DNA from 3 places in the Allobosea sp. 05T422_2 genome. Region 3 is predicted to be linked to each of the others. Evidence: riboswitches for the same ligand, from Rfam matches in the RefSeq annotation. Region 3 holds a riboswitch; each other region holds the start of a gene.

Evidence for each region. Region 3 has a riboswitch for thiamine pyrophosphate ahead of thiB (thiamine ABC transporter substrate binding subunit). Riboswitches for the same ligand answer to the same signal wherever they lie in the genome.
Region 1: it holds a riboswitch for thiamine pyrophosphate, as region 3 does, so the genes downstream of both, thiO (glycine oxidase ThiO) here and thiB (thiamine ABC transporter substrate binding subunit) in region 3, are expected to answer to the same signal.
Region 2: it holds a riboswitch for thiamine pyrophosphate, as region 3 does, so the genes downstream of both, thiC (phosphomethylpyrimidine synthase ThiC) here and thiB (thiamine ABC transporter substrate binding subunit) in region 3, are expected to answer to the same signal.

Annotation. Positions count from the first base shown of each region.
Region 1 is NZ_JBFTLD010000251.1:4,666-9,170, forward strand. It holds gene AC1DJT_RS29335 (thiamine phosphate synthase) at 1-183, opposite strand, end outside; gene thiG (thiazole synthase) at 180-956, opposite strand; gene thiS (sulfur carrier protein ThiS) at 958-1,170, opposite strand; gene thiO (glycine oxidase ThiO) at 1,167-2,357, opposite strand; TPP riboswitch at 2,415-2,547, opposite strand; gene AC1DJT_RS29355 (response regulator) at 2,872-3,249, shown strand; gene AC1DJT_RS29360 (hypothetical protein) at 3,518-3,868, shown strand; gene AC1DJT_RS29365 (MFS transporter) at 3,913-4,505, opposite strand, start outside.
Region 2 is NZ_JBFTLD010000196.1:3,868-12,417, reverse strand. It holds gene AC1DJT_RS26005 (OmpA family protein) at 687-1,601, shown strand; gene AC1DJT_RS26000 (hypothetical protein) at 1,710-1,910, shown strand; TPP riboswitch at 1,993-2,097, shown strand; gene thiC (phosphomethylpyrimidine synthase ThiC) at 2,176-4,038, shown strand; gene AC1DJT_RS25990 (hydroxyethylthiazole kinase) at 4,047-4,796, shown strand; gene thiE (thiamine phosphate synthase) at 4,793-5,467, shown strand; gene AC1DJT_RS25980 (fumarylacetoacetate hydrolase family protein) at 5,577-6,263, shown strand; gene AC1DJT_RS25975 (dihydrodipicolinate synthase family protein) at 6,286-7,215, shown strand; gene AC1DJT_RS25970 (copper chaperone PCu(A)C) at 7,277-7,756, opposite strand; gene AC1DJT_RS25965 (hypothetical protein) at 7,865-8,269, opposite strand.
Region 3 is NZ_JBFTLD010000011.1:12,903-18,947, reverse strand. It holds gene AC1DJT_RS03720 (thiamine ABC transporter ATP-binding protein) at 1-500, opposite strand, end outside; gene thiB (thiamine ABC transporter substrate binding subunit) at 1,958-2,977, opposite strand; TPP riboswitch at 3,044-3,155, opposite strand; gene AC1DJT_RS03710 (ABC transporter substrate-binding protein) at 3,312-4,271, shown strand; gene AC1DJT_RS03705 (hypothetical protein) at 4,184-4,699, shown strand; gene leuB (3-isopropylmalate dehydrogenase) at 4,982-6,045, shown strand, end outside.

The DNA of each region.
Region 1 (4,505 bases), on a different contig from region 3:
CATGCTCACGAGCTCATGCAGCTGCTGCGCCAGGCTGCGGCGTTCCGGCTGATCGAGATCGCGATCGCGCAGCCAGATCCAGCGTGCCCCGCCGGCGAGCGCCGCAGAGACAAGCTGCGGCAAAGGCTTCACGGCCTGATGCCGGTCGGTGACGACGAGCAGCCGGTCGGGCAGCCTGTTCACGACCCCACAAGCCCGAGCTGCGGGCTGGACGGCTGAGCCCGCCCACGCCGCGGAATGCGCCCCGCCAAGCGGGCGTTCCAGCCGGCCTCGACGGCGTGACGCATGGCGAGTGCCATTCGCACCGGATCATCGGCCTTGGCGACGGCGGTGTTGAGCAGAACCCCGCTCGCGCCGCATTCCATGGCGATCACCGCGTCGGAGGCCGTGCCGATGCCGGCATCAACGATCACGGGCACGGGCGAGCGGGCACAGATCAGCTCGAGATTGGCCGGATTGGCGACGCCCATGCCCGAGCCGATCAGCGACCCCATCGGCATCACGGCGGCGGCCCCGAGATCAGCCAGGCGAGCGCAAATCACCGGATCGTCGTTGCAATAGGGCAGGACGACGAAGCCCTTGTCGACGAGCTGGCGCGTCGCCTCCAGCAGCTCACCGACATCGGGATAGAGCGTCTCGCGATCGCCGATCACCTCGAGCTTGATCCAGTTGGTGCCAAGCGCCTCGCGTGCAAGCTCGGCGGTGAGGATGGCGTCGCGCGCGGTTTCGCAGCCTGCCGTGTTGGGCAGGAAGCGGCGGCCGGCAAGCAGGCGCACCGTGTCGGAGCCATGGCCCTGCAGCGAAATGCGACGCAGGGAGAGCGTGACAAGATCCGAACCGCTGGCCTCGATGGCATCGACCATGATGCGCTGGCTCGGATAGCCGGCCGTGCCAATGAGGAGCCGCGACGACAATGCCGTGCCCGCCATGGTGAGGGCCTCGATCGGAGTGCTCATGTCAGCCCCCTGCGAAGGCACGGATGATTTCGACGCGGTCGTTGCGCGACAGAGGCGTCTGCGCCCAGTCGACCTGCCGGACCACGGTGCCATTGAGCGCGATCGCGAAGCCCTGCGGACCCGGCAAGTCCATCTCGGCCGTCTCCTCCTGCCAAAGCGCCGCCAGATTCTCCGCTGCGCTATCGCGGTCCTTGCCATTGATGATGAGTTTCATGAGGTTGCCTCCAGACAGGGGGTGAAGCGCGCCTGGCCGAATGACGCGGCCGGACCCGTGATGCGATTCTCGACGAGGAGTTGCTCGATCGCGGCTGCCGTGACGGGGGCGAGCAGATAGCCGTTGCGGTGATGGCCGGTCGCAACGAGCAGGCCCGCTATCCCCGTCTCACCAAGGATCGGCGCATCGTCGATCGAGGTCGGGCGGAAGCCGGACCAGATCGCCTCGACCGGCATCTCCTCGATCGAGGGCAGTGCGCGCCGGGCGCCGTCGAGCAGGGCATAGACGCCGCCAGCGGTCACGCTGTCGTCGAAGCCGCGTTCTTCCATGGTGGCGCCGACGAGGAGAGTGCCGTCGCTCTTGGGAGCGAGATGCACCTGCTCGGTCCAGACGACACGCGCGAGCGTGCCGGTCTCGGGCGTGCTGCGCAGGGCGAGTGACTGACCCTTGAGCGGGCGGACGGGGATGTCGAGCCCCTGAAATCGGGTCCAGGCGCCGGCGGCCGCAATCACGATCGGGGCCTTGCAGAGCCCGCGCGGCGTCGAGACGCCGAGAGCGCGGCCGCCGGCCAGCTCCGGCTCGGCCTCGCAGGCTTCGACCAGGTGCCCTCCGGCCGCGAGACAGGAGCGTCGTAGCGCCGCCATGACGCGCGGCGGATCGACCTGATGGTCGGCCGGGCAGAGAATGCCGGCAACGACCGAGGGCCTCAGCCCGGGCTCGCGTTCGCGGCATTGCGCCCCGCTAAGCCATGCAGCCTCGACCTCGGCGCGCCGCTGCATGTCATGGCGGAAACGCAGGCGCTCGACCTCCTCACGCCCCAGCGCGACCAGCAGGACACCGTCCCGGCGATAGTCGACGCCGAGCCCGCTCTCGGCTTCGAGCTCGCGCGCAAAACCCGGCCAGAGCCTTTGGCTTTCGAGCGCCAGTGGCAGCTGCTCCTCGCCGCCCGGKTCCAGCTCGGCGGCCGCGGCCAGCATGCCGGTCGCGGCAAGGCTTGCCCCTTGCCCGATCGTGCCACGCTCGAAAACGGTCACATCGAGCCCGCGCCGGGCCAGCCGCCAGCCGATGGACAAACCGATCAGGCCGCCGCCAATGATGGCGATATCGGTGGCGGCCGGCGCCTCGCAGGCGACGGGCCCGGAAGCGTCGCCAGATCGGCGAAGGGTGGTGTGTGGCGGGCCTCGCATAGGCAAACTCCTCGCCCGCTCGGGGAAGGAGATCTGGCAGCCCTTCGGCTGCCGGCAAGTGCCGCGACGCTCCATCCCTCCGCCGGTATGAGCCGGATCAGGTTCGAAGGATTTCCGCGCGCCTCTCCGGGGAACACCCGGTCTGCCAGCGGTTTCTCAGCCCCTTGCCGGGGATCTCCTTGGATCCGCGCAGTCTGGAGCCGGGGCGGCAGCGAGGTCAAGGCCAATCAGACACGAACGCCGGGAGGACCCCGGCTGGCGGGCCAGGGGCCGGGAATCTTCGCCGGTCCAAGGCGCTGCTGAGGCACCTCGCCTMCCGCCATTCACCCGCGCTCCGCTTCCGCTGCCGGCACGCGCGGCCAGGCGGGCAGCTTCACGAGGGAGCGCTCCGCCGGCCATGCCAACAGCCTGCATTGTCCGTAGCGCCCAAAGCAGGCGCGACGGCGGAACGTTCCGGTCCATGAGCCGTTGGACCTCTACCGCCGCGACAAGAAGGCGGTTCAGGAGAAGCCCAGTGCCTACAGACGCGGAAAAGCCGGTTGTTCTCGTTGTCGACGACGAGCCGATCATCAGGATGTATGCGGCCTTGCTCGTCGAGGAGGCCGGTTACCTCGCCGTCGAGGCAGCGACCGCCGACGAGGCCCTGGCCATTCTCGAGCAACGCGACGATGTCCGCATCCTCTTCACCGATGTCGAGATGCCGGGCTCGCTGAACGGCCTGCAGCTGGTCGAGGTCGTGCGCGAGAAATGGCCGCCGATCGGGCTGATGGTGACCTCGGGCCATGTCCGGGTCGACCCTCAGAAATTGCCTGAGCGGGCCCGGTTCTTTCGAAAACCCTATACCGAGAGCGAGATCATCAGGACGCTGAAATCCTTGCCGGCCAGCGCCTAGGCGCGCCTGACCGAATGGGCGCGAAGGAAACGGCCGATCCCCGCGCCGGGGCGGGATCGGGGCAGAGCCCAGGAAACGGGCTTGAAACGGGCTTTCCGTGCCCGACGGAGGGCTTGCATCCTTCGTGATGGCGCCGACCGGATATCCCGAGATCTGCAACTCGCCCGCGCGCAAACCGGTGAGGCACTGCGCGCAACTCGTAAACCAGCTGGAGAACTGGTAGGATCGCAGGTGGGCGACGCTTTCCGATTGCTGGGCGGACACAGCCATGCGGAAGTTCGATTACTACGACACCGTGCTGGTACCGTGGTATTCGGAAGATGACTTTCCTGCCTTGCTGGACATGGTCGGCAAGGACCCCAGGATCCCCCGCTCCTATCCCGAATGGAAGCGCCAGTTCGCTGCCGCGACGGAGCTGCTTCTGGCCAAGGGCAAGACCGTCCAGATCATCACCGTTCGCCTCGCCGAGTATCTTGAGTGGCTGCAAAACACCCATCGCAGCAACACGGTGGCGGCACGCCTGCGCTATCTGAAATGGCTGGCCACGCAAAACGGCCAGAGGGCGACCGTCCTCCCCGTGCCGGCAAGGGTGCTGTCCGACGCAGGTGGCGAGGGCTAGCCGCACAGGGTTCGCCCCTGCCAGGTCCAAGGGGCCTGTCTCCGTCATGCGGTCGCGCCTGGCAGCGAGCGCCTTTGGCGCCCCCATAGGAAACAGGCAATGGCGGCTGCTTGCACCACGGCAGCGACCGCAAACAGCGCTGCCCCATCGAAGCTCGACAGTCCGGTTGGCGACAGCGTCCGCAGAGCGCCGAACACGGCCGGCGCAAAGGAATAACTTGCCTGTCCGATGGCAACGATCAGTGGAACGACGCGGGCAACGTCTGCCTTGCCGAATTCGACCTGTGCGATGAGCGGTGGCAGGGATGTGGCATTGCCAATCCCCGCACCGAACAGAATGACGCCCATGATCATCAGCGTTGCGTTGGCATCGCCCGCGATCAGGAAGGTCAATGACCCGCCGATCTGGACCGCATAGCTCGCGCAGGCGACGAGGCGGCGGTCCGCCGAGGCAGGCATGACGAGGCCGACCACCGTCCTGCCTGCGATCGCGGCGATCGTTGCGCCGCCCATGGCCAGCCCGGCATTTTGAGGCCCGATCGCCGGGACGAGCAGGGAGAACAGATGGGCGAGAAGGCCGATCTGGGCGAACAGACCCAACGCCATCCCTGCCGCCAGCGTCAGGAAACGACGGTCCC
Region 2 (8,550 bases), on a different contig from region 3:
CGGCTCCTCCAGCCCAGCCCAGCCAGCCTCAGGCCGTGCCGCCGCGCGCCCAGCCGCCCGTCCCGGCCCCCGTGCAGCCGCCGGCAGCCCGTCCGATTCCCGCCCCACAGGCGCAGCCGCCGGCAACCGCACCGTTGACGCCCCCAGCAGGGGGACGCGCTCCCGGAGCGGCTCCGCAAACCCAGCCGCCCGCTACCGCCCCGCTGGCGCCACCTCCTGCCGGCCGTGCGCCCGGCACGCCACCGGCCGGCCAGGCGCCAGCGGCAGCTCCGGGCCAGCCTCCGGCGGCTCGCCCGACRCCAGCRCCGGTGCCAGGAACKGCYCCGCAAGCYCAGCCGCCCGYSACCCAGCCRCTGGYGCSGCCTCCGGGTGGTCGTGCGCCCGGCGCGCCGCCAGCCGGCCAACCGCCTTCTGCAACACCCGGTCAGGTTCCGGCGCCGCTACCCGCTCAGCCGCCGGCAGCAGCCCCGCTCGCCCCGCCCCCCGGCGGTCGCGCGCCCGGCGCAGTCCCGCCGCCCGTTGCACCGCCGCAGCCGGGCCAGACGCTCGCTCCGCCTCCGGCCGGCCAGCCTCCAGCCGCTGGACCCGGGCAACTGCCCCCGCCTGACCGGCAGGGCCGTCGCGGTGGCATCGGCCTCGGTGGCGCGGCTGCGATCGGCCTTGGCGTAGGCGTACTCGGCGGCATCATGGCGACGCAGGGCGCGACGCGCCTCGACGATGTCCGCGGGCGCCGCGAGGAGCGCCGCGAGGGCGACGTCACGATCATTCGCGAGCCCGGTCGCACGATCATCCGCGACGACGACCGTGCCATCATCCGCCGCGACGAGACCGAGCGCTTCCGCGACCTCGGCTGGCAGGGACGGACCGAACGGCGCGGAGACGAGAACGTCACCGTGTTCGAACGGCCGGACGGCAGCCGCATCATCACCGTGACCGACGAGGATGGCCGCCTGATCCGCCGGACCCGGCGCATGCGCGATGGCGATGAGATCGTGATGATCGACAACACCCGCCGCGATCGGCCGGATATGCGCTTCTCGGACGAGGTCGTCGTGCTGCCGCCGCCGCCGCTGCCGATCCCGCGCGAGCGCTATATCGTCGACGCCGAGCAGGCCGACCAGCGCCTGATCTATGAGACGATCACCGCCCCGCCGATCGCCGCGATCCCGCGCCGCTACACGCTCGACGAGGTCCGCTACTCGCCGGACCTGCGCGCCCGCATGCGCAGCGTCGATATCGACACGGTAACCTTCGAGACCGGGTCCTGGGAGGTCACCCCCAACCAGGCGCAGCGGCTCTCGGTGATTGCCGCCTCGATCAGCCAGGCACTGCAGCGCGCGCCGAACGAGGTTTTCCTGGTCGAGGGCCATACCGACGCCGTCGGCTCGGATGTCGACAACCTCTCGCTCTCGGATCGCCGGGCCCAATCGGTCGCCGAGATCCTGACGCGCGATTTCCAGGTGCCGCCGGAGAACCTGACGACGCAGGGCTATGGCGAGCAGTATCTCAAGGTGCAGACGCAGGAGGCCGCCCGCGAGAACCGCCGCGTCACGCTCCGACGCATCACCCCGCTGCTGGCCGGGCAGAATCAGCCGCAGTGAACCAATAGAACCGGCGCGGCGGGCGACCGTCGCGCCGGTCTCCCCGGATCAGGGGATTCAGGAATCAGCAAGCTCTCCGGCTTAAGACCTGTCGTAAGGAGAGTTGAGATGAGTGAGACAACCGTCGCGATCGCGCAGGGCTTTGCCGCAAGCCAGGCAGCCTCGACCCGCCAGACCTTGCAGACAGCGATGGTGAAGCAGCAGGCGACGTCCGACCAGGCGCTCGTGGATATGCTGCAGCAGAGTGCCGAGTCCCAGAAGGCTACTCTTGCCGCTGGCCAGGGCCAGAACGTCGACATTCTCGCCTGAGCCCGGCATTCCGGCGCCGCATGGCAGGGCCGCATCCCGCCCCTTGCCGGTTGCGTTCAAGAGCCGCCGGCCCTAACCTCCGCTTCGTTCCGAGGGGTGCTCGCAAGAGCTGAGATGGCGTCCAAAGCCGAACCCGTCGAACCTGATCCGGGTCATACCGGCGGAGGGACTGGAACGCGGCGTGCGCCACACGTGTACCCGCAGACAGCAACTGGACCGCTTCTAAACCCGGATCTCCTGAACCTTGGACCAAGGAGGAGATCCCATGAACGCCCACACCAAGCCCCAGAAGAATACCGTCAAGGCTGCCCCTCAAAGCGTGACGACCGGACCGATCATCGGCTCGCGCAAGATCTATGTCGCGCCGCCGGACCATCCCGAGATGCGGGTGCCCTTCCGCGAAGTTCAGCTCACCACCGATTCCGAGCCGCCGGTCCGGATCTACGACCCGTCCGGTCCGTTCACCGAGAGCGATGTCACGATCGACCTGAATGCCGGCCTGCCGCAGCCGCGCCGCGCCTGGCTCGATGCCTCCGGCTTCACGACCGTGCCCGGCCGCGCCGTCACTGCCGCCGATAACGGCCATATCTCGCCTGAACAGCTCGTTCCCGCCTGCCCGGCCCCACGCCCGATCCTCGAGGCGAAGCCCGGCCAGATGGCGACCCAGTACGAGTTCGCCAAGGCCGGCATCATCACGCCCGAGATGATCTATGTCGCGCATCGCGAGAATCTCGGCCGCGCCGCGATGCTCGAAGGCGCACGCGAGCGCCATGCCGATGGCGAGAGCTTTGGCGCCTCGGTTCCGGAATTCGTCACCCCTGAATTCGTGCGCGAGGAAATCGCCCGCGGCCGCGCCATCATCCCGGCCAATATCAACCACCCCGAACTGGAGCCGATGGCGATCGGCCGCAATTTCCTGGTCAAGATCAACGCCAATATCGGCAATTCGGCCGTGACGTCCGGCGCTGCCGAGGAGGTCGASAAGCTGGTCTGGGCGATCCGCTGGGGCGCCGACACGGTGATGGACCTGTCGACCGGCCGCAACATCCACAACATCCGCTCCTGGATCCTGCGCAACTCGCCGGTTCCGATCGGCACGGTGCCGATCTACCAGGCGCTTGAGAAGGTCGGCGGCGACCCGATCAAGCTCGACTGGGAGGTCTTCAAGGACACGCTGATCGAGCAGGCCGAGCAGGGCGTCGACTATTTCACCATCCATGCCGGCGTGCGCCTGCCCTATGTCCCGCTCACTGCGAGCCGCGTCACGGGCATCGTCTCGCGCGGCGGCTCGATCATGGCGCGCTGGTGCCTCGCGCACCACAAGGAGAGCTTCCTCTACGAGCGCTTCGACGAGATTTGCGAGATCATGCGCAAATATGACGTCTCCTTCTCGCTCGGCGACGGCCTGCGTCCGGGCTCGATCGCCGACGCCAATGACCGCGCCCAGTTTGCCGAGCTGGAGACGCTGGGCGAGCTCACCAAGGTCGCCTGGGACAAGGGCTGCCAGGTGATGATCGAGGGCCCGGGCCACGTGCCGATGCACAAGATCAAGGAGAACATGGACAAGCAGCTGCGCGAATGCGGCGAGGCGCCGTTCTACACGCTGGGACCGCTGACCACCGACATCGCGCCGGGTTACGACCACATCACCTCGGGCATCGGCGCGGCGATGATCGGCTGGTTCGGCTGCGCCATGCTCTGCTATGTCACGCCCAAGGAGCATCTCGGCCTTCCCAACCGCGACGACGTCAAGACCGGCGTCATCACCTATCGGATCGCGGCCCATGCCGCCGATCTCGCCAAGGGCCATCCAGCGGCCAAGATCCGCGACGACGCGGTCTCGCGCGCCCGCTTCGACTTCCGCTGGGAGGACCAGTTCAACCTGGCGCTCGACCCCGATACGGCACGTTCCTTCCATGACGAGACCCTGCCGAAGGATGCCCACAAGGTCGCGCATTTCTGTTCGATGTGCGGGCCGAAATTCTGCTCGATGAAGATCACGCAGGATCTGCGCGCCGAAGTGCTGGCGATGGGCGAGAACGAACGCGCGGCGCTCGAGGGCATGGCGGAGAAATCGCAGGAATTCCTCGCCAAGGGCGGCAATCTCTACTTGCCGGCGGCGGAATGAGCGCGACGATGACCGCGGCCCGCCTCGACGCGACGGTCGTTGCAGGCGTGCTGGCGCGGGTGGCAGCGAGCCGCCCGCGGGTGCAATGCCTCACCAATACGGTGGCGCAGAACATTACGGCGAACATGCTGCTCGCCTTCGGCGCGATCCCGTCCATGGCGATCCATGTCGACGAGATCGCGGCAATGGCCGAGGGCGCCGGCGCGATCCTGATCAACATCGGCACGATCAATGCCGAGAGCGAACTCGCCATCCCGAAGCTGCTGGAGGTCGCGCGCGACCGACAGAAACCGCTGGTCTTCGATCCGGTCTTCGTCGAACTCTCGCCGCTGCGCCAGCGCGTGGCGCGCGAGGTCTTGCGCCTGCCGAACATCGTCGTGCGCGGCAACGCGACCGAGATGGCCGCGCTTGCTGCCGATCTCAAGACGGCGCGCGAGCGCAACCTCACGCTCGTCACCACCGGCAAGGTCGACCGGATCATGCGCGCAGGCGGCATGCTGTCCGTCTCCCATGGCCATCCGCTGATGACGAGGGTCACCGGGGTCGGCTGCGCAGCGGGCGCCCTGATCGCGGCATGCTGCGCGGTCGAGGGCGATCCGGCAGTCGCGGCCGCCGCCGCGCTGACCGCCTATGGCGTCGCCGGCGAGATTGCGGCAGAGACATCGCAAGGGCCCGGCAGCTTCGCCGTGCACCTGATCGACGCGCTGGCAGGGATGGACGAGGCCACGCTGCGCGAACGGATGGGAGAGCACGGGTGAGCGTTGATATCCGCCTTTACGGCATTGTCGATCCGCAGATCGCGGCCGGGCGCTCGCTGGCCGACCTGGCGCGTGCCGCGGTCGATGGCGGCGCCACCCTGATCCAGCTGCGCGCCAAGACCGAGACGACGCGCGAGATGGTGCGCGAGGCCCGGGCCATCCGCTCGGCCCTGCACGGCACAAGGGTGCCGCTGCTGATCAACGATCGCGTCGATGTCGCGCTCGCTTCCGGTGCCGACGGCGTCCATCTCGGCGCCGACGACATGAAGCCGAACGATGCCCGCCGCCTGCTCGGGCCCCGCGCCATCATCGGCGCGACGCTGAAGCATGAGGATGAACTCTCCGCATTGGCCTCGGCGAAGATCGACTATGCCTGCATCGGCGGTGTCTTCCAGACCTCGCACAAGGACAATGCCGGCTCCTCGCTCGGTCTCGACGGCTTCACGGCCCTGCGGCGCAAGGCTGCTGCCGCATTGGGGCCGCTCCCGGTCGGAGCCATCGCCGGCATCACGGCAATGAATGCGGCCTCGGTCATCGAGGCAGGGGCTGACGGCATTGCCGTGATCGGCGCGCTGTTCGTGCAGGACGATGTCGAGGCCGCCGCGCGCGCACTGCGCGCGGTGCTCGAGCGGCTGCTGCCGACGCCGCCAGAAGCTCCCGCATCCACCTGAACCGTCACGTGGCAATGCCGGGCGCGCAGCCCCGCCACGAGCGCCCGGCCCCTTGCTTCGCGCCCGTCGCTCGCCCATGAACGGCACGACATCGAGGGAGCGCTGCGTCATGACGAATTATGTGATCGAACCGCCCGCCATCAACGCGGTTCCGGTAGCGGGTGGCGGGCTCTTCCCCGTGCGCCGCATCTTCTGCGTCGGACGCAACTATGCCGAACATACCCGCGAAATGGGGGGCGATCCCGACCGCGAGGAGCCGTTCTTCTTCACCAAGCCCGCGGACGCAGTGGTGATCAACGGCACCGACATGCCCTATCCCAGCAAGACCAAGGACCTGCACCACGAGATGGAGCTGGTCGTCGCGATTGGCACCGGCGGGCGCGACATCCCGGTCTCCGAGGCGCTCTCGCATGTCTATGGCTATGCGGCCGGGCTCGATATGACCCGCCGCGACCTGCAGGGCGAAGCCAAGAAGACCGGCCGCCCCTGGGACATGGGCAAGGGCTTCGACCAGTCGGCCCCGATCGGGGAGATCGTGCCCGCGAGCCATAGCGGCCATCCCGCGGCCGGCAAGATCGAGCTCACGGTCAATGGCCGCGTGCGCCAGACCTCCGATCTCGCCAAGCTGATCTGGAGCGTGCCGGAGACGATCGCCTATCTTTCCGGCCTCGTCGCGCTGGCTCCCGGCGACCTGATCTTCACCGGCACGCCGGAAGGTGTCGCCGCCGTCGTCGAGGGCGACGTGCTGGAAGGCGCCATCGACGGCGTCGGCACCGTCCGCACCCGGATCGCCTGAAGAGACTTCGAGGAACCTGACCATGCAGCTGACCCCTGACGCCCGCGGCGTCTATCCCATTGCGCCGACCCCCTTCACGCCCGATGGCGCCATCGACTGGACGAGCACCGACCGGCTCTTCGATTTCTACGCCGGCATCGGTTCTGACGGCATCACCGTGCTCGGCATCATGGGCGAGGCGCCGAAGCTCGAACCGGAAGAGTCCGTCGGGCTCGTCAAGCGCGCCGTCGCGAAGATGGGTGGCAAGCCGATCATCGTCGGCGTTTCGGCGCCGGGCTTTGCGGCTATGCGCTCGCTGGCGCGGCAGGTGATGGATCTCGGCGCCGGCGGCGTAATGATCGCCCCGCCGCCGAGCCTGCGCACCGACGACCAGATCGTCGGCTATTACGCCCAGGCCGTCGAGGCGATCGGCAGCGACATTCCCTTCGTCATCCAGGACTACCCGCTGACGCTCTCGGTGGTGATGACGCCGGCCGTGATCCGCCGCATCGTCCAGGACAACCCGTCCTGCGTAATGCTGAAGCACGAGGACTGGCCGGGACTCGAGAAGATCTCGACGCTGCGCAAGTTCCAGGCGGAAGGCAGCCTGCGCAAGATCGCGATCCTCACAGGCAATGGCGGGCTCTTCCTCGATTTCGAGATGGAGCGTGGGGCTGACGGCGCCAATACCGGCTATGCCTTCCCGGAATTGCTGATCGACGTCGTCCGCCTTTCCAGCGAAGGCAAGCGCGACGCGGCTCATGACATCTTCGACGCGCACCTCCCCCTGCTGCGCTACGAGCAGCAGCAGGGTGTCGGCCTTGCCGTCCGCAAATATACGATGATGAAGCGCGGCATCCTGGCCAGCGACGCCCAGCGCAAGCCGGGCGCCGGTCTGACGGCCGCGGCCAAGGCGGAAGTGGACTATCTGCTGACGCGGCTGGCAAAGCACGACCCGCGCGCCAGGTTCTGAAGGCCGGAATCGCGATGGCCCCCTCTCAACGAGAGGGGGCCATCGCCTTGTCTTCAAGCGCTCAGTGCGTGTGCTCGGCGGCTGCGCCCTTGGCGCCGATCCCCTCGACCTTGAACTCGACCTCCACCACACCAGCCTTCTCGAAGGTCAGCGTGCCCTTGACGCGCTCATCCTGCTTCAACGGCTGCTTCAGCTCCTGGAACATGATGTGGAAACCGCCGGGCTTCAGCTCGACCTTGGCGCCGGCCGGGATTTCGATACCTTTTTCAAGCTCGCGCATGGTCATCACGCCATTGGTGACCGCCATTTCATGGATCTCGCCGCGACCGGCGAAGGGCGCAGAGACCGCAATCAGCCGGTCGGGCGTCGAACCGGTATTCTCGATCGAAAGGTAGCCGCCGCCGACCTTGGCGCCGGCCGGCGTGGCGCGCGACCAGGGATGGCCGATCTTCAGCGGGCCAGCCTTGTAGTCATGGGCGAAGGCGGCGGCGCTCGCGAGTGTGAGCGCGATCGCGGCGAGGTAGTGAACGGGCTTGTTCATCAGCATGGTCCTGAAAGAGGTCGCGGCCATTCGCGAATGGCCGGAAATCCCGGCTTGCGGCGGCCTGTCCGGCTGGCCGCGAGACGAGAGGGAGAGACGAAACCGTGTTCAGGATGCGATCGGCGGCGCTCGCGATTGCGGCAGCCCGAGGACCGCGCCATGGATGGCATCCGTCCGAATGGGAACGGAGCGCTCCAGCGGGGCCGCAAGGCGCGCGCCCACCGGCTGAGGCGGTACAGGAGGGATCGCAAGGGCAGGATTGATCGGGCAGCCAATGCAATGCTGGACGCCATTCGCCGGCTCCGGAACCTCGGACGTGTCCGAGACGGACTGCCCGGAACACAGAACCGCACCTGCGAGCGCTGGATGAGCCGCAAAGGCTGACGCCGGCGCCAGGCCTGCCGCCAGAACGGCCAGCGCATAGACGGCCGCAAGCCAGGCTCCGAGGACGGAGCGGCGCAACGTCTCAAGCGGGGGACCAAGGGCCGACATGGCGCGACTTGGCCTCGTCACCTGCTCTCCGTCAAGCCGCGCTCTGTCGCAGGGGGAGGTCCGCGGGATGGTCGAGGAGAGATTTCTGCCCCCTCGGCAACGGCGCGCGAAAGATTCATTCCCTTTCATTCGTTTCTTTAAAAGAACGATCGGGTTGACAAAGAGGACACTTTCACCCAAATTGGCACTGTCGCTGGACATGGTTCGGCGGCCGCGGAGATTTGAGCGAGCAGCTTGCGCCGCGTCACCAAACGCTAAAGCGCCACGACCGGGTCGTGGGCTCCAGTGACGAGGAGATGAAC
Region 3 (6,045 bases):
GCATGGCCGGCCGCCTCTTCCGGCGTGTGCAGCGTCATCAGCACGGTGAGGCCGTGTTCGCGGCGCAGCGCATCGACGCGCTCGATCATCTCGCGGCGTAGCCCGGGGTCGAGTGCGCCGAACGGTTCGTCGAGCAACATCAGCGGTTTGCCGCGCAGGAGGGCGCGGGCGAGGGCGACGCGCTGACGCTGACCGCCCGAGAGTTCCGCCGGTCGGCGGGCTGCGAAGCCGGCAAGATCGACCGCGGTCAGCGCAGCTGCCACGCGCTCGCGCTCGGACGCGTCGAGCCGCAGGGACGGTTTCAGTCCAAGCGCGACGTTTTCAGCTGCCGTGAGGTGCGGGAAGAGATTGTGATCCTGGAACAGGATCGAGACCGGTCGTCTGGCTGGTGCGAGCGGCAGCAGATCTGCGCCGGCAAAGCGGAGGGTTCCGGCCGCAGGCTGTTCGAAGCCGGCGATGGCATGGAGCAGCGTGGTCTTGCCGCCGCCTGACCGCTTCATCCATGCGATAGGCGCCGAGGCGGTTCGCCAGCAGATAGGGCAAGGTGGTGAGCTCGCCGCCACCGAACAGAGCAATGACGCCGAAATCACCGAGCGAGAGCGCCGTGGCAAAGGCGAAGGCGGCCGCCAGCGGTGCGCGCAGGGCTGGCCATTCGACGAGACGCAGCCGGGTCCAGCCGGCAATGCCGAGGCTCTCTGCCAGTCTTCCATGGCGCTCGGCGCTGGTCGCGAGTGGCGGTGCCAGCAGCCGATAGGCATAGGGCAGTGCCATCAGGGCGTTGACGAGCGGCACAAGCAGCAGACCGAGCATTGCGGGATCGGCGAGGTTGCGGGTCAGGACGTACAGTCCTGCCACGAAGGCGAAGGGCGGCAGGCCAAGCATGGTGAAGGCGGCAAGGTCGGGAAGTCCCGGGCGCGGCCGGCGTCCGCGCGCGGCGCTGGCGAGCAGTACGGCAAACAGGCAGGCGAGGAGGCCAGCGCCAAGCGCGATCGCCGCGCTCGTCGCGGCAGCCGATGCGAATTCGGCGGTCGCGAGCATCGGTACGGCTGCGAGGCCGCTTGCGATGCTGAGGAGAGGCGGTGCGATCCACGCCGTCGCCAGAATGAGAACAAGGCAGTCCAGCCGCCGCAGGCAAGGGGCGAGGATATCGGGGCGCATTGCATGGCGCTCGGCACTTGCCTCGTCGCGGGCCGCCGGCACGAGTGCGGCGAGCGCAGTTGCAAGTCCGAGGCAGAGCACAAGCTGGAGTCCGGCGAGAGCGGCAGCGCGGGCGAAATCGGCCTCGAAACGGACCGCTTCGTAGATCGCGACTTCCAGCGTCGCATTGGCAGGGCCGCCACCGAGCGAGAGCACGACGGCAAAGCTCGTGAAGCAGAGCAGAAAGACGAAGGTGGCAAGCGCCGGGGCCTCTCTTCGGATCACGGGCCAGTCGAGATGCCGGAAACAATAGGCGGCGGAGAAGCCGAGCGCCGAGGCCAAGCGCCTCCGCTCTCCAGGTTCGCGGCCGAAGGCCTGAAGCAGCGTGCGCGTCACCAGCGGCGTATTCATCAGCACATGCGCGATCAGGATACCATGGAGCCCGTAGATCGCCGGTGGTTCGGCGCCGACGGCGCGCGCCAGGTCGCCGAGCAGCCCGGAACGGCCATAGATCGCGATGACGCCGAAGACGATCACGATCGTCGGCGCGACGGCTGCGGCGGTCAGCACGGCGAGCAGGAGGTTGCGGCCTGGAAAGCGGCGGCGCAGCAAGGCAAGCGCCAGTGCCGTGCCCAGCAGGAGCGAGAGCAGCATCGACAGGCCCGCCTGGACGGTCGCTCCTGCGACGAGGCGAGCGAGATAGGGGCCGAGCGGCGACAGGGCCGCGACGTCGCCGCCGGCTCGCGCCAGCCCGGCGAGCGAGGCGCCGGCGAGCGCAAGGATGGCAAGCGCGGTGAGCGTGGCCGGGCGGAACAAGGCCTCAGCGGCTCGTTGCGGCGAGCCAGGCGTCGATGAAGGTTCGGCGCTGCGTGCGCACCTCGTCCGGCGTGAACAGCAAGGTCCGTTCCGGCTTGATGACATCGGCGAATGAAGCCGGCAGTCCACCTGTCGCTTGTTTCGCCGGCATCATCCAGTTGCCTTCCGGGATCAGCGATTGGAAGGCGTCCGAAAGCGTGAAGGTGAGGAAGCGTTTGGCGAGTTCCGGCTGCCGCGTCGTGCGCGTCATGCCGGCGAGTTCGACATGCAGATAGTGGCCTTCGCTGAAGGGGGCGGCCTTGTACTGCGTCTTCTTCTCGGCGCCGATGTGATAGGCCGGCGATGTCGCGTAGGAGAGCACCATGTCGGCCTCGCCCTTGAGGAAGAGTCCGTAGGCCTCCGACCAGCCCTTGGTGAAGGTGACGATGCGCGGCTTGAGCCTGGTCCAGGCGGCGTCGGCGCCATCGCCGTAGACGGATCGCATCCAGAGCAGGAAGCCAAGCCCGGGCGCGCTGGTGCGCGGGTCCTGCAGTACGAGCTTTGGCCCATTCGGATCGTCGACAAGCTGCTTCAGGCTGGTGGGCGGCGCGGCAAGTTTGGTTGAATCATAGACGAAGGCGAGATGCCCCCAATCGAAAGGCAGGAAGGTATCGTCAGTCCAGGCGATGGGCAAAGTGAGCGCGGCACGATCCTGGCCATGGGGCTGGAACAGTCCCGTCGCCTTGGCTTCTGCAGCAAGGTTCATGTCGAGGCCGAGCACGGCATCGGCCTTGGTCGCTTCACCCTCCAGCTTCAGGCGCGCGACGAGGGAGCCGGCATCATCGCTTGCGACCCAGTTCAGCGTGCAACTGCATTGCGCCTCGAAGGCCGCCTTCACTTTCGCGCCGGGACCGTATTTCCCGGTGAAGGAGGAATAAGTGTAGACCGTCAGTGCCGGTTTCTCCTGGGCCATGGACGGCGTCGCGAGCAGGAGCGCCGAGAGCGCGGCGGCGATCCGGGTCAACCGGTTGTTCAGAAAGCTCATGGCGTCACCCCGCATGCATTCGACGGCAGGCCATGACGGTCGAGAGGGAAGGCGGTCTCCGGTTGCGAGACGCCAATGCTCAATCCCTCCGCCGGCACGATCCGGATCAGGTTCGACGGGTTGAAAGCCCTGCGCTTCCCTCTCAGCCCGAAATCGCCGGGCACCCCGTTGAGACGGTCAAGGGAATAGCGAGCGGGCCGGGGCGAGTCCAGTTGATGCCGCCGGGCCATCGCAAGGGGCATTGCGTCTGGCCGCATGATCATGCTGGTATATCTCTTGCTTAACAGAAAGCAGGCGCGCCAGGCGCGAAAGCTCAAGAGCAAGGGGATGCCGCATGCGACTCAATCGCCGTCAGATTCTGGCCGGAAGTTCCGCTTTAACCGCTTCCAGCCTCGTTGGATTTCCGTCGCGCGCGCAGTCGCGCGCCAATACGCTGCGCTTCATTCCGTCGACGCCGTTGCCCTCGCTCGATCCGATCGTCGCCACGAGCTATGTCATCCGCAATCACGGCTATCTGATATATGATACCCTGTTTGCGACGGACGCGCAGTTCCGCATCCAGCCGCAAATGGTCGAGAGCTGGGAGACTGCGCCGGACGGGCTGCGCTGGACCTTCCATCTGCGCGACGGACTGATGTTCCATGACGAGCAGCCGGTCAGGGCGCAGGACTGCATCGCCTCGATCAAGCGCTGGTCGGCGCGCGATGCCTTCGGGCAGACTTTCGCGACATTCGTCGAGGGTTACGATGTCGTCGACCAGCGCACCTTCGCCATCCGCCTGAAGAAGCCCTTCCCGATGCTGCCGGACGCGCTCGGCAAGCTCTCCTCGAACGTGCCCTTCATCATGCCCGAGCGCGTGGCCATGATGGAGCCAACCAAGAACATCACGGAGGCGATCGGTTCCGGACCCTGGCGCTTCATGGACAAGCAATGGGTGCCGGGCCAGAACGCGATCTATGAGCGCTTCGCCAAGTACAGGCCACGAGAGGAGGCTCCGTCCTGGGCCGCTGGCGGCAAGGTCGCCAAGATCGACCGTATCGAATGGTTGCCGCTGACCGAGGTTTCAGCCGCAGTCGGCGCGCTGATGCAGGGCGAGGTCGACTGGTACGAACAGCCGCCGGTCGATCTCCTGCCCCTGCTCAAGAGCAATCCCGAGATCGCGATCGAGAACGTGCCGCTCGGGCTGATCCTGCTGATGCGTTTCAAATGCTGCAGGAGGCCGGCTACAAGAACGAGAAGGTGCTGCTGCTGGCACCCGCCGACCAGCCGATCGCCTATAACCAGTGCCTGGTGACACAGGAACTGCTGAAGAAGCTCGGCATGACTGTCGATCTGGTCGCGACCGATTGGGCCAGCTTCATCGGCAGGCGCTCCAACCGCGGATTGCCGGACCAGGGCGGCTGGTCGGTGTTCCACACGCTCTGGTCGGGCGCCGACGTGCTCAATCCCGCGCTGCATCCGCTGTTGCGCAGCAATGGCCCTGCCGCCTGGTTCGGCTGGCCGGAGGATGCCACGCTGGAAGGTCTGCGCGATCAGTGGATTGCAACGCCTGATGTGGCCAAGCAGAAGGAGCTGGCCGCCTCGATCGAGAAGCGCGCCTTCGAGACGGTGCCCTATGCGCCGGCGGGGCTGGTGCAGCAGCCAATGGCCTATCGCAAGAGCCTGACCGGCATGGTGCTCTCGCCCGTCCAGTTCTTCTGGAACATGGAGAAGAAGGCCTGAGGACGGAGCACCCGTTGCCGTCGGGATACTGGCTGATGCCAAAGGCACTGCGCTAGCGGCTCCGATCCGGAAACCATCGTCGCGCTCTGCGACGGCTTCCAGCTCTCCGCTTCACTCCGGCCGGAGTGAAGCGGTTCGATGCTGGTGCCGATCGTACAGCTTCTGCTTGCCGCGCAGGCGCGCTGCCCCGCGGCTGCGCTTGCGTCACTCCCGTTCCCCGCCTAATCAGCCCGGCAAGGCCGCTCTGGCCCCAGCAATATCCGACAAACGCGTGAGGCGACCATGGCGACCCACAAGCTCCTCCTCCTGCCGGGCGACGGCATCGGCCCCGAAGTGACCGGCCAGGTCGAGAAGATCGTCGGCTGGTTCGAGAGGCAGGGCCTCGCCTCCTTCGCCATCGAGCGCGGACTTGTCGGCGGCGCTGCCTATGACGCGCACAAGGCGGCGATCTCGGAAGGCGACATGAAGCTCGCCCAGGATGCCGATGCGGTGTTGTTCGGCGCTGTGGGCGGCCCGAAATGGGCGGATGTGCCCTATCAGCATCGCCCCGAAGCCGGCCTGCTGCGCTTGCGCAAGGATCTTGGCCTGTTTGCGAATCTGCGGCCTGCGATCTGCTATCCGGCGCTGGCTTCCGCCTCCTCGCTCAAGCCCGAGGTGGTCGAGGGGCTCGACATCCTGATCGTGCGTGAGCTCACCGGCGGCGTCTATTTCGGCGAGCCCAAGGAGATCGTCACGCTGGAGGACGGTTCCAAGCGCGGCGTCGATACCCAGCTCTACACCACGCCCGAAATCGAACGCATCGCGCGCGTCGCCTTCGAGCTGGCACGCACCCGCCGCAACAAGGTCTCCTCGGCCGAGAAGCACAACGTCATGAAGACCGGCGTGCTCTGGAAGCAGACGGTCACGGCCCTGCACGCCAAGGACTACCGGGATGTCGAACTCGAGCATGTGCTCGCCGACAATTGCGCCATGCAGCTCGTGCGCTGGCCGAAGCAGTACGACGTCATCGTCTGCGACAACCTGTTCGGCGATATTCTCTCCGACGTCGCGGCGATGCTGACCGGCTCGCTCGGCATGCTGCCCTCCGCTTCGCTTGGTGCTGAAGATCCGGCCACCGGCAAGCGCAAGGCGCTTTACGAGCCCGTCCACGGCTCGGCTCCCGACATTGCCGGCAAGGGCCTGGCGAATCCGATCGCGATGATCGGCTCCTTTGCGATGGCGCTGCGCTACTCCTTCGGCGCCATCGAGGCGGCCGACCGGCTCGAAGGCGCGATCGCCGATGTGCTTGGCGCCGGCACCCGCACCAAGGACATCGCCGCGCCGGGCGCCAATGCCGTCTCGACCGC